One region of the Staphylococcus ureilyticus genome, then DNA from elsewhere that is predicted to be linked to it. Evidence: riboswitches for the same ligand, from Rfam matches in the RefSeq annotation. Region 1 holds a riboswitch; each other region holds the start of a gene.
What was found. Region 1 has a riboswitch for S-adenosylmethionine ahead of MUA21_RS03015 (methionine ABC transporter ATP-binding protein). Riboswitches for the same ligand answer to the same signal wherever they lie in the genome.
Positions count from the first base shown of each region.

Region 1 (4,296 bases):
CAATACAAGGAAACTTGGTTGTAAACACACATGCTTTTGCAATTCATTTTTAACAACTTTTGAAAAAAATGTTATATACTTCAGAAAAGTTTTGTGCGATGAATTGTAAAACATGAGAAGTATTGTAAAATCAATTAAATAGTTGATTGTAAGCCTTTCATATGGCATCATGAATATGTAAAAACATTTAGGAGGGGATTCTCGTGGCAGTACCAAGCGAATTAAAATATTCTAAAGAACATGAATGGGTAAAAATTGAAGGAAATACAGTAACAATTGGTATCACTGAGTATGCGCAAAGTGAATTAGGTGATATCGTATTCGTTGAATTGCCTGAAACTGATGACGATATTGATGAAGGTGAATCTTTTGGCAGTGTTGAATCAGTGAAAACAGTTTCAGAACTTTATGCACCTGTTTCAGGAAAAGTTGTAGAAACAAATGATGAACTAGAAGATAGTCCAGAATTCGTTAATGAATCACCATACGAAAAAGCATGGATGGTTAAAGTTGAGTTAAGCGATGAAAGTCAATTAGACGAGTTAATGTCAGCTGACCAATATTCTGAAATGATCGGTGAATAATATGAAATCAAACTCCACGATACGATATATCATGGAGTTTTTATTTTTCTATAACAAAAGATTAAATTTCACTTGAATATATTAATTGATTTTGAAGTATCAAAAACATTAAAAAGTTCAATGGTGACAAATGAATGGTTCAATTATAAGATTTTAATAAGAAACTATAATAAATGTTTATGTTGATAATGTATGGTGTAGAACTAAATATAAAATTGAATTTACTATCACATTTAGAGGTGACTGTCATGGCGATATTAAACCAAGTTATAATTGTCGAAGGTAAAACAGACAAGAAACGGGTGAAGCAGGTGATTGACCAACCGATTGAAATCATTTGTACAAACGGTACTATGGGAATTGATAAGTTAGATGAGATGATAGAATCGTTATACGACAAGCAAGTTTATGTGCTTGCGGATGCAGATGATGAAGGTGAAAAGATACGTAAATGGTTCAAAAAATATTTAAGTGAAAGTAAACATATTCGCATAGAGAAACAATATGGTGAAGTAGCGAGATGCCCTAAAGCCTATTTGTCAAAAGTGTTAGCAAAACATGGTTTTATAGTGAAAGATGAAGAAAAAGTAGCAAAAGCCAAATTAGATTATATTGCTGAAAGGGTCAGTTTATTAACATGAATGTAAAGAATGAAACGCGTGTTAATGTTTTCGAACACGTAGATAAAGAGAAATATCTAATTTTTGGTTATACGCCAACTTGTGGCACATGTAAAGTGTCAGAACGCATGTTAGATATTGCGAATGAAATTTTAAAATTACCAATTACTAAAATAGATTTAAATTTTCATCCTGATTTTAGTCAACAACATGAGATACAATCGGTACCGATACTTATGCTTATGTCTAAAGGTGAAGAACAAAAAAGAATTTATGCATTTCAATCAGTGCCTTATTTGTTAGAAAATTTAAAATAATTATTGACGAATCTTTAGTACAATGGTAGGATTATGGATAATTAAATAATGTACTCTTATCACGAGAGGTGGAGGGATGTGCCCTATGAAGCCCGGCAACCGTCTGTAATAGAAATGGTGCCAATTCACATAAAGTAGATAAACTTTAGAAGATGAGAGAAGCGACATTGCTTTCTCTATTCTTCAGTGAAAAGAGAAAGCATTTTTTAATTGAATGAGCAATACAAGGAGGAAACGACAATGATTGAATTAAATCAAATCGTTAAGAGATACAAGACGAAAAAACACGATGTGTTAGCAGTAGATCATGTTGATTTAAGTATTCAATCAGGCTCGATTTTTGGTGTGGTTGGTTTTTCAGGTGCAGGTAAAAGTACTTTGATAAGACTTTTAAATAATCTTGAACAACCAACTTCAGGAGATGTCATCATTGATGGAGATACGATTGGGAAATTATCAAAATCAGAATTGAGAAAAAAACGTCAAAAAGTGAGCATGATTTTTCAACATTTTAATCTATTGTGGTCACGTAATGTTTTAAATAATATTACTTTTCCATTAGAAATTGCTGGTGTATCACGCAATGAAGCCAAAAAAAGAGCGATTGAACTGGTGGAATTGGTAGGACTAAAGGGTAGAGAAAACGCTTATCCATCAGAGTTATCGGGTGGACAAAAGCAACGTGTAGGTATTGCCCGTGCGTTAGCAAATGAACCTAATGTTTTACTTTGCGATGAAGCTACAAGTGCGTTAGATCCGCAAACAACGGATGAAATACTAGAATTATTGTTAAAAATTAAAGAAGAAAGAAATTTAACAATAGTTATTATCACACATGAAATGCAGGTCATAAGACGTATTTGTGATGAAGTGGCAGTAATGGAAAATGGTCGCGTCATTGAACAAGGACAAGTGTCAAATGTTTTCGAAAATCCACAGCATGAAGTAACAAAACGCTTTGTGAAAGAGGACTTAAATGATGAGTTTGATGAGTCTATTTCTGAATTAATCGAATTAGATGAAACTGCTTATATCGTACGATTGAATTTTACAGGAAATAATACAACTGAACCATTGGTATCATACATAACAAAGACACATAATATAGATGTTAATATTCTTGAAGCAAATATTAAGCATACTAAGGATGGTGCTCTAGGATTTTTAGTATTACATTTATTAGATGTGAATTCTGAAAAATTCGAAAAGTTCAAAAATGATTTAGCAGCACAACATGTTTCTGTGGAGGTGTTAAAGCATGGGTAGTTCATTCGGCGAGATTCTACAGGAAATGCTAACAATGCCTAATGTAAGTTGGGATGAAGTTTGGTTAGCTACATATGAAACAATTTATATGACATTGATTTCTACAATATTTGCTTTTATTTTTGGTTTGATACTTGGTGTGCTTTTATTCTTATCTGCTAAAAGCCAATCACCAGTAGCTAGAGTGTTTTACAGTGTCGTATCGTTTATTGTGAATTTATTCAGAGCAATACCATTCATTATTTTAATTTTACTACTTATACCATTTACGAGTTTAGTACTTGGAACAATTAGTGGTCCAACAGGTGCTTTACCTGCACTAATTATCAGTGCAGCACCATTCTACGCCAGATTAGTGGAAATTGCTTTTAAAGAAATAGACAAGGGTGTTATAGAAGCGGCTTGGTCAATGGGAGCTACAACATGGACAGTAGTTAAGAAAGTGTTGTTACCTGAAGCTATGCCAGCATTAATATCTGGAATAACTGTAACAGCAATAGCATTAGTAGGATCTACTGCAGTAGCTGGTGTGATTGGAGCTGGAGGTCTGGGTAACTTAGCATACCTAACTGGCTTCACACGAAACCAAAACGATGTCATATTCGTTTCTACAATTTTAATCTTAATTATTGTTTTTATCATCCAATTTATTGGAGATCAAGTTACTAATAAAATAGATAAACGTTAAGTTAAAGGGGACAATTATATGAAAAAATTATTTAGTTTAGCTTCAATCATCGCTTTAGCATTAGTATTAGCTGCTTGTGGTAATGGCGGCGGAGGTAAAGATAAGACAATTACAGTTGGCGCTTCTCCGGCACCACATGCTGAAATATTAGAAAAAGCAAAACCAATTCTAAAAGATAAAGGTTATGACTTAAAAATTAAAACGATTAACGATTATACAACACCTAACAAATTATTAGATAAAGGTGAGTTAGATGCAAACTTCTTTCAACATACGCCTTATCTAAATACTGAAAAGAAAGACAAAAACTATAAAATTGAGTCAGCAGGAAATGTACATTTAGAACCTATGGCTGTTTACTCAAAGAAATATAAAAGTTTAAAAGAATTACCAAAAGGTGCTACTGTTTATGTTTCAAACAACCCTGCAGAAGAAGGACGTTTCTTAAAATTCTTCTCTGACGCTGGATTAATTAAAATTAAAAAAGGTGTTAAAACTGAAGATGCTAAATTTGATGACATCGTAGAAAATAAAAAAGATATCAAATTTAATAATAAACAATCGGCAGAATACTTACCTAAGATTTATCAAAAAGAAGATGCTGACGCAGTAATCATCAATTCAAACTTCGCAATTGATCAAAAATTAAGTCCTAAAAATGATTCAATTGTTTTAGAAAAAGCAAAAGATAATCCATATGCTAACTTGATTGGTGTAAAAGAAGGCCATAAAGACGACAAAAAAATTAAAGCGTTGATGGATGTATTACAGTCTAAAGAAATTAAAGATTACATCAATAAAAAATATGACGGAGCCGTAGT
Region 1 is NZ_CP094825.1:612,470-616,765, forward strand. It holds gene MUA21_RS02995 (arsenate reductase family protein) at 1-24, shown strand, start outside; gene gcvH (glycine cleavage system protein GcvH) at 204-584, shown strand; gene MUA21_RS03005 (toprim domain-containing protein) at 833-1,225, shown strand; gene MUA21_RS03010 (thioredoxin family protein) at 1,222-1,521, shown strand; SAM riboswitch class I at 1,575-1,680, shown strand; gene MUA21_RS03015 (methionine ABC transporter ATP-binding protein) at 1,762-2,787, shown strand; gene MUA21_RS03020 (methionine ABC transporter permease) at 2,780-3,475, shown strand; gene MUA21_RS03025 (MetQ/NlpA family ABC transporter substrate-binding protein) at 3,494-4,296, shown strand, end outside.

Region 2 (4,296 bases), 1.3 Mb from region 1:
AGCTTATGTACAAGGTACAGTGAGAAGTTTTGATGAAGGTATTCGCACATTCATTGAGAAGAGATTGAGAGAAATTGGGAGTGGATTGGCAGAAGTATTTGATGTTGAAATTGAAACACAATATATACGATTACCAGGCGCAGTAATCAATGACGAAAAATTAACAGACGATGCAATTAACGTTGCTAAACAAGTAGGTTACAATGTGAATATAATGGAACAGCCATTAACTATTGGTGAAGATTTTTCTGGGTTTGCCAACAAGTATCCAAGTGTATTTGTTTTTATTGGATCTAATAGTGACTATGATTTACATCACCCCAAATATGATCCCGATGAACGCATTTTAGAAAAAGTACCAGATTACTTTGTAACATTTGTACAGAAATTATTGAACGAAACTTAAAAATATAATCTTGTGTTATGGGCGATTTAATTTGGGTAAAAAATAATTACAACCATTATTTTTTGAGGAGGATTAAGCATGGCGTCTCAAGATCCTAGAAAGAAATATTCAAATGCAGATTTTCCAAAACAAGAGCAACCCGTTCCAGGTTTACAAAAAGATCTGAACCCTAAACCAGATTGTGGAGAAACTTCTTATACCGGTTATGGTAGATTGAAAGGTTTAAAGATGTTAGTAACAGGTGGAGATTCAGCTATTGGTAGAGCAGCAGCTATTGCGTATGCTAAAGAAGGTGCTGATGTTGCAATCAATTACTTGCCATCAGAACAAGAAGATGCTGAAGAAGTAGAAGAAGTTATTACATCGGCAGGACAACAAGCTGTGCTAATACCGGGTGATTTACGCAATGAACAATTCAATTATGAGTTAGTAGAACGTGCATATCACGCGTTAGGTGGATTAGACAATGTTACACTCGTAGCTGGACATCAACAATATAGAGATACACTAAAGGGCTTCGATACAGCGTCATTTACTGAAACCTTTGAAACGAATGTGTATCCAATATTTTGGACTGTACAAAAAGCGATTGATTATCTTGAACCAGGTGCTACAATTACGACAACGTCATCGGTACAAGGTTATAACCCAAGTCCAATTTTACATGATTATGCAGCATCAAAAGCTGCAATCATATCGCTAACTAAAAGTTTGTCTGAAGAACTAGGAGCTAAAGGCATCCGTGTTAACTGTGTTGCACCAGGACCATTTTGGTCACCACTTCAAATATCAGGTGGACAACCACAATCCAAAATTCCAACATTTGGACAAAAAGAAGTGCTTGGCAGAGCAGGTCAACCTGTAGAATTAGCAGGCGTTTATGTTCATTTAGCAGCTGATGAATCAAGTTACACTACTGGCCAAGTATACGGGGTTACAGGTGGTACACAATTAGATTAATTTGATAGATGGCTATTTCAAAGTGATTCGTGCTTAAATGAACAGTTATGCACTTACATTTTGACATAGCCACTTTTTATTTATGAAAGGAAAGTGAATTTTTGTGAAACATTTTAAAGCAAGTGAATTGTCTAAAAGACAAAACTATAAATTATTGAGTGGTAGTGTCATACCTAGGCCAATAGCCTTTGTGACATCTCAAGATAAAAATGGTAAGTTAAATGCGGCACCGTTCAGTTTTTTTAACGTGGTGAACAGTGCACCACCGATGATTATGATTTCTACAGGACGCTCAGAAGGTAAACGTAAAGACACTTCACTTAATATTGAAGAGACTGAAAATTTTGTAGTACATATCACTGATGAAACAAACGTAGAGCAAATTAACCGTACAGCTGCACCATTGGATCGTACTGAAAATGAATTAGAACGAACAGCGTTAACCCTTGTCGACTCAGAACTGATAACTGTACCTGGTATTGAACAGGCGAAAATACGTATGGAATGTAAATTAGAGCGGATTATATCATTAGGAGATACTGATGAGGGGTCAGATCTAATCATTGGAGAAGTCGTGATGTTTCATATTAATGAAAACGTGTATTTTGAAGACAGTAAGATTAATGCACAGGCACTAGAAGCCGTGTGCCGTTTAGCTGGAAATGATTATGCCACGATTGGTGATACATTTACGATTGTTCGGCCAACGGAATAACCTTTGAAGTAAAATATCATTTCATATTATGATTATATAATTGACGAAGTGGCATGAATAGTGTACTGTTATAAAATAAATAAAATAGCTTATCTAGAGAAGTGGAGGGACTGGCCCATTGAAACTTCGGCAACATGGTAATGCGTGTGCCAATTCCAGTAGCATAAAGTGTGCTAGAAGATAAGATTAAAGATGTATCGATTTACTCTTTTCTTCTATGAGAAAAGAGTTTTTTATTTTTTATGGTAAGCAAAATGAATGATTGACTAAAAAAGTAATGATAAAGAAAGTTGGTTTTGTATGACGGAAAATAAAAAAGGTAACGCATGGGCGCTTGTGCCATTAATCATTTTTGTAGGTATATTTTTAGGTGTGGGCGTTATTACTGGTGACTTTTCAATAATGCCACTCAATGTTGCAATTATTATCGCATCCATTGTGGGTTTGTTGATAAATAAAAAAGAAACATTTTCTAAAAAAGTAGATGTATTTACTAAAGGCGCTGGACATTCAAATATTATTTTGATGATGTTAATATTTCTACTTGCGGGTGCATTTTCTCAAACTACAGCAGATATGGGGGGAGTCAAGTCGACGGTAAATTTAGGACTATCCTTTATTCCAGAAAACTTAATTATCGTCGGTTTATTTATCATTTGTATGTTTGTATCACTTTCAATGGGTACTTCAGTCGGTACAGTTGCAGCTATAGCGCCGGTTGGTTTTGGTTTGAGTCAGGCGACGGATGTATCTGCAGCGATAACAATGGCTACTGTCGTTGGTGGCGCAATGTTTGGTGATAATTTATCAATGATTTCGGATACTACAATTGCCGCTGTTCGTACTCAAAAAACTAAAATGAGCGATAAGTTTAAGGTGAACATAAAGATTGTATTACCAGGTGCGCTATTTACTGTTATAGTACTTTGGTTTTTAACGCATGGTGCTCAGATAGATACTACGAAATCATATGACTATAACTTTATTAAAGTTATTCCATACTTATTGGTACTGATTTTAGCACTGGCAGGTATAAATGTAATTATAGTGTTGATTGGTGGTACCGTATTATCTGCGATTATTGGACTGGTTGATGGATCATTCAACTGGTCAGGCTTGCTTAGTTCAATCTCAAAAGGAATTGTTGGTATGGAGGATATTGCGATTATTGCACTTTTAATTGGCGGACTTGTAGCATTGATACAACATAATGGTGGTATCACTTGGCTATTAAATTTTGTACGCAATAGGGTTAAATCAAAACGCGGTGCAGAATTAGGTATAGCGGGACTTGTGAGTGCTGCGGATATTTCGACTGCCAATAATACAATTTCTATATTAATGGCAGGCCCCTTAGCTAAAGATATTGCAGATGAATACGAGATTGATCCTAGGAAATCTGCAAGTGTTTTAGATATATTTGCGAGCTGTTTCCAAGGTTTATTACCTTATAGTCCGCAAGTTATAGCAGCAGCAGGCGTTGCGTCTATCTCACCAGTTTCATTAATGCCGTATTCAATTTATCCGATCATTCTAGGTGTTTGTGGCCTAATTGCAATTTTCTTTAGATTACCAAGATTAAAATAAAAAAGTTGATTAAAAGAAAGGGCAACAGTTTATATTATTTGATATAGACTGTTTGTCCTCTTTTTTAAGAAGTAAGATAGTATTAAAAAAGGGGAAATTTTGACGTTTACTGATTAATAACGATAGAATAAATAGGTTATCACTTTTAAAGGGGATATAAAGGAAAGTTGAATTTCATAGTATTATTGTTTAGAAGTCTAGTATAATGAGTTAGAATAGTTATAAGAGTGAAAGTAGGTGAACAATCATGGCTAGATATAATGTGGAAAATGAAAACGTAGAAATTCAGTTGGAAAGACTGTTTAAAGTTGAACCTGAATTAGTATATCAAGCTTGGACTGAGCAACGATTTCTTAAACAATGGTTTATGACAACTGAACGAACGAATAAATCAATAGAGATAGACGCTGTACAAAACGGAAGCTATGAAATTATTGATGTTCGTAAAGGGAAAGAAAATATAGTGAAGGGTTCTTACGTTACTTTGAACCCAAATGAATATATTGTAATGACGATAGGGATGCCTGAATTAAGTGACTCTGAAGATACAATTGAAGTAGAGATGTTTGAAAGAGAACCAGGCATAACCCAAATGATTTTTAATTATACAGCTTATGTATCTAGGGAA
Region 2 is NZ_CP094825.1:1,964,589-1,968,884, reverse strand. It holds gene MUA21_RS09880 (amidohydrolase) at 1-406, shown strand, start outside; gene MUA21_RS09875 (SDR family oxidoreductase) at 485-1,366, shown strand; gene MUA21_RS09870 (flavin reductase family protein) at 1,470-2,081, shown strand; SAM riboswitch class I at 2,168-2,268, shown strand; gene MUA21_RS09865 (Na+/H+ antiporter NhaC family protein) at 2,382-3,668, shown strand; gene MUA21_RS09860 (SRPBCC family protein) at 3,916-4,296, shown strand, end outside.
Region 2: it holds a riboswitch for S-adenosylmethionine, as region 1 does, so the genes downstream of both, MUA21_RS09865 (Na+/H+ antiporter NhaC family protein) here and MUA21_RS03015 (methionine ABC transporter ATP-binding protein) in region 1, are expected to answer to the same signal.

Region 3 (4,296 bases), 600 kb from region 1:
TATCCAATTTTTGTAAAGCTTGTCTTACCATTAGTACTGTCCCTACGATTATGATGAGTAATACAACAGTAGCTATACCTGCAATCAATTGATTAAAAATAAACCAAACGACGACAAGCGCTATTGCTGTGAGCACCATAATAATAAATGGTAAAATCAACGCTTTTTTAGTGGATTGACGGTTCATTTTTCCACCTCAAATCATTTTTTAATGATACGTTTTAAATTGATACATAAATCTACAAATCCCAGGAGACTCACAATATGTGTTAATGGCATTAAAATTGTCCCTATTACCATTAATATCACTGTAAGTGCTGGCGGCATTGATTTCGCTTTTCCGAAAAAGTGAATCACACTTAACCCCTGAATGTACATACATAATGATAACACAATTTCAAAGTTTAAGACGATCGTTTGAAACGCACTTGGTTGCGTTGAAAACATAACACAAATTAATACAATAATATACATCCATAAGACAGAACGCTTCATTTGCCAAGCATATAATGGTTTGAATATGGGTGTAGCGATTTTGAATTTACGCAAGATTGGAAAAGTGATAATTAAATTGATTAATATAAGTAGAAATACGCCAATGATTATATAACTTGGTAGTTGTACTGCTGATTGGCGGAAAGCCTCTTCAAACATTTGTTTATAATCTGCGTTGACTGAAGCGCTGGAAATTATGTGATACATCTGTTCTTTAATCGGTTTGATTAATGAAGCAGCACTCGATATTTTTTTTGATGCTTGTAACACCATAAATGCAATTAATGCAATAATACTAATAAAAGTCGTTGTTATATATAGTATACGTTCTTTTGATGTTCGTTCTTTTAATAATTGACCCACTACAAAACTTACTACGAACAAGAGGATCATGATACTTAACACGAATATATTACCTAATAACGTAGTTAGCACAACTGTAATGACTGCCGTTAAGCCAAAAGATTCTACAGATTTATGCCATAAAATAATACCTGGAATTGTTGCAAATAAACTCAACACGAGTCCAAGTATCGGTAATATATGTAAAGCTAAAGCAACTATAATTAACGTAATTACACTAAGTATAGTGGCTTTAGTATGTATTTTAGAAAACAAATTCGCCACTCCTATACAATTTTTGTCTATGTTTATTATTTTAACCTCTTTAAAACTTTTATACAATTATTGACAATTCTTTTTGTCAGAAGTTCAATATCGGGGCCAATATCTGAAAACGAACGCCTTTTTAAATTGCATTTCCGTCGTTGATTCCAACTTCAAATTTCATATTTTGCTCGCTATAAAAAAAAGAAGACATCATAGTAAAACAGTTATTTCAACTTTCATAAAGTATAAAATAACTATCCTAGACGTCTTATCATACAAAATGAACTAAAATAAATCATATCGTTATTTTCTTTTGAACTTAGAAACTTTTAAAAAATGATATAAATTAGGTGCCCAATCATTAAAGTTCAATAAGAAACCATCATGTCCTACATTATCTGGCACAAAGCAATGCTTGTGATATTTAAATCGCGCACCTGTGGCATATACTAAATCGTCTGGATATAACAAATCATCCGTAAAGCCCATAGTCATAACCTTAGTATCCAGACGTCCAAACACTTCATCTACATCAGTACGATCTCTATCTATATCGTGGCTATCTAAGACGTCTAGCAGGCTTAAATAACTCAATGGGTCAAAATGCTTTTTAAACTTGTTCCCCTGATGTTTCTGGTAGTTTACAACTTGATCAGGTGTAAATCGTCTATCATAACTTTTGGAGGAGCGATACGTTAAGAAACCAAGCTGCCTTGCTATGCTCATACCTTCACCATGATCTAATCGAATCGCCTGTCTCGCAATTTCATTAAATGCACGACTATATGAGGAAGTCTTATCAGTCGCAGCTAAAATCACTGCTTTATCTACTTCAAATTTATGATTATACAATAATTCCAGCGCTTGCATACCTCCTAAAGACCCACCGATTAAAATACTAATTCGATCAAACCCTAATGTTTGAATACCTAATTCGATTGCATTGACAATATCACGCAATGTTAAATGCTTAGGAAAATCAGCATCTGTTAATGGCGAACTGGAACCATACGGACTACCGATCACGTTAAATGTTAAAAATTGATAATCATGTATAGGCATGTATCCCCCATCTATAATCTCTCTCCACCAACCAGGATTGTCATCCGTACCATAGGTCAAATGATTACCAGTCAGTGCATGGCATACAAGCACAAGTGGCTGTCCTTCATATCCTACATGTTCATAACGTAATTTTAAATTTAAAATCGTTTCACCTGATTCAGTTGTAAATGGTCCCAATTCTAATGTATCAACCGTATAATTTGTCATCATTTACCTCCTACTTAGTAAAAAAACTTCTCACCTATTTATAATAAGTAAGAAGTTACAATACTTATTATTCGAGCGAATCGTTGGTATTAGCACCGTGCTTATTAAAGTCGGTTGCTGAAGCTTCATTGGGCCAAGTCCCTCTGCTTCTCGAAATAAGATTTAATTTTAATTGTAAAAAGCTGTGCATAAATCAAATATCCATTTTAACAAGTATTTCATTAAAATTATCAAAATATTCTAATTATTACTATTTTAACGGATAATGGGAGTCACTTCAATAATATCTTTAAAATATCCATCTTAAAATTGCCATTATTAAAATTCCACTGACAATCGTAATCGTTAAACTCCTTGTAATGATAGCAATGATTATGGTTGGAAGCATCGTTACTAAAAACGGCAAATTAACACTATAAAGCATTGAGCCTTCATGTTGTTCTAGTACGCCGTCTACAATCAATGCAGTAAATAATGTAATGGGAATGAAAGAGAGCCACTTTACGACTGTCTCAGATAGTTTGATTTTTGTAATTAATATAAACGGTATAATACGTGTCAACCACGTTACCACACCGCATAAAACAATAATTAATAACATATGTAATGTCGTTGTCATTTATCGATCACCACCCCTAATCCCGCAGTAATTGTCGACGCTATGATGATTGCTACGTATGAAGGCATAAAGAAACTTAAAATAAGCATTAACAAAATTACACAAACAATTAATACTAAATATGTTTTAACTTGTGACTGCTTAATAGCATCGAATTGTGAAACAGCTAGGAATATAAACATTGCAGTAATAGCAAAATCTAACCCAAATGCATCGGGATTCGTTATGTATTTACCAAAAATAGCACCAACAACACTAGCAAATGTCCAAAATAAATATGCAGTGATATTTAATCCATGTAGCCAACGATCATTGATTTTTTCACCTTTTAGATGTGGTGTAATAGCGACACCAAATGTTTCATCTGTAATCAGAGAAGATATGGCTATACGATTCCAAAACCCATATCCTTTATAACTTGGTGCTAAGGTCATACTTAATAAAAACATCCTAGAATTCACAATAAATGTCGTTAAGGCAATTGCAGAAATTGGAGTTCCAGCAATGACTAATGCACAAATAATGAATTGTGCTGCGCCTGCATAAATAAGTAAACATAATAAAATAATTTCAATTAAATTGAAACCCGAAGCCACTGCAACAATACCAAAGGAAAGACCAACACCAGCATAACCTAACAAAGTCGGTACACATTCTTTTACACCTTGCTTAAAAGTTAGATGTGTTGTCATCATGCCACCTCCCAAACATTTTATAAAAATAATAGAACTAGTTTAATACAAAGCAAAAGACATATCCAACATCTTTAGACTTATGTATGTATGACCTAAGACTTACCGATGTCTAAAAATCCCGTTAAACCAGCATTTTAGATTTCGGAATATTGTGTTATTATTTTAGACTCACCCCTTATCATTTGAATAAAATAAGTCATTTTACAAATTTAAAAAACTGAAAACTGGGATATTTAACACCTCCCCTACCCTTTCTTTTCTTTAAAAATATTAAGCCATTTAATAAATCAAAAGCCTTATAATTCATTATTCATATAAAATGAGAGGTTGAGACATTCATTTATCTCAACCTCTACTTGCACTTCAGTATTAACTTGTAACCACTATTTTGAAAGTTTAATATTTAAACTTTCTCAAATATCGCTGATGAATTCATTTAAACGATTTCTATTTTTCTTTAACTGGGTGTATCACTGTTTTACCACCCATATATGGTACTAACGCATCTGGAATAGTGACTGAACCATCTTCATTTTGATAGTTTTCTACGATTGCAGCAAATGTACGACCTACTGCTAAACCACTTCCATTCAATGTGTGCACTAA
Region 3 is NZ_CP094825.1:14,150-18,445, reverse strand. It holds gene MUA21_RS00075 (DHH family phosphoesterase) at 1-187, opposite strand, end outside; gene MUA21_RS00070 (DUF2232 domain-containing protein) at 202-1,128, opposite strand; gene metX (homoserine O-acetyltransferase MetX) at 1,408-2,376, opposite strand; SAM riboswitch class I at 2,438-2,538, opposite strand; gene MUA21_RS00060 (AzlD domain-containing protein) at 2,666-2,995, opposite strand; gene MUA21_RS00055 (AzlC family ABC transporter permease) at 2,992-3,687, opposite strand; gene serS (serine--tRNA ligase) at 4,138-4,296, opposite strand, start outside.
Region 3: it holds a riboswitch for S-adenosylmethionine, as region 1 does, so the genes downstream of both, metX (homoserine O-acetyltransferase MetX) here and MUA21_RS03015 (methionine ABC transporter ATP-binding protein) in region 1, are expected to answer to the same signal.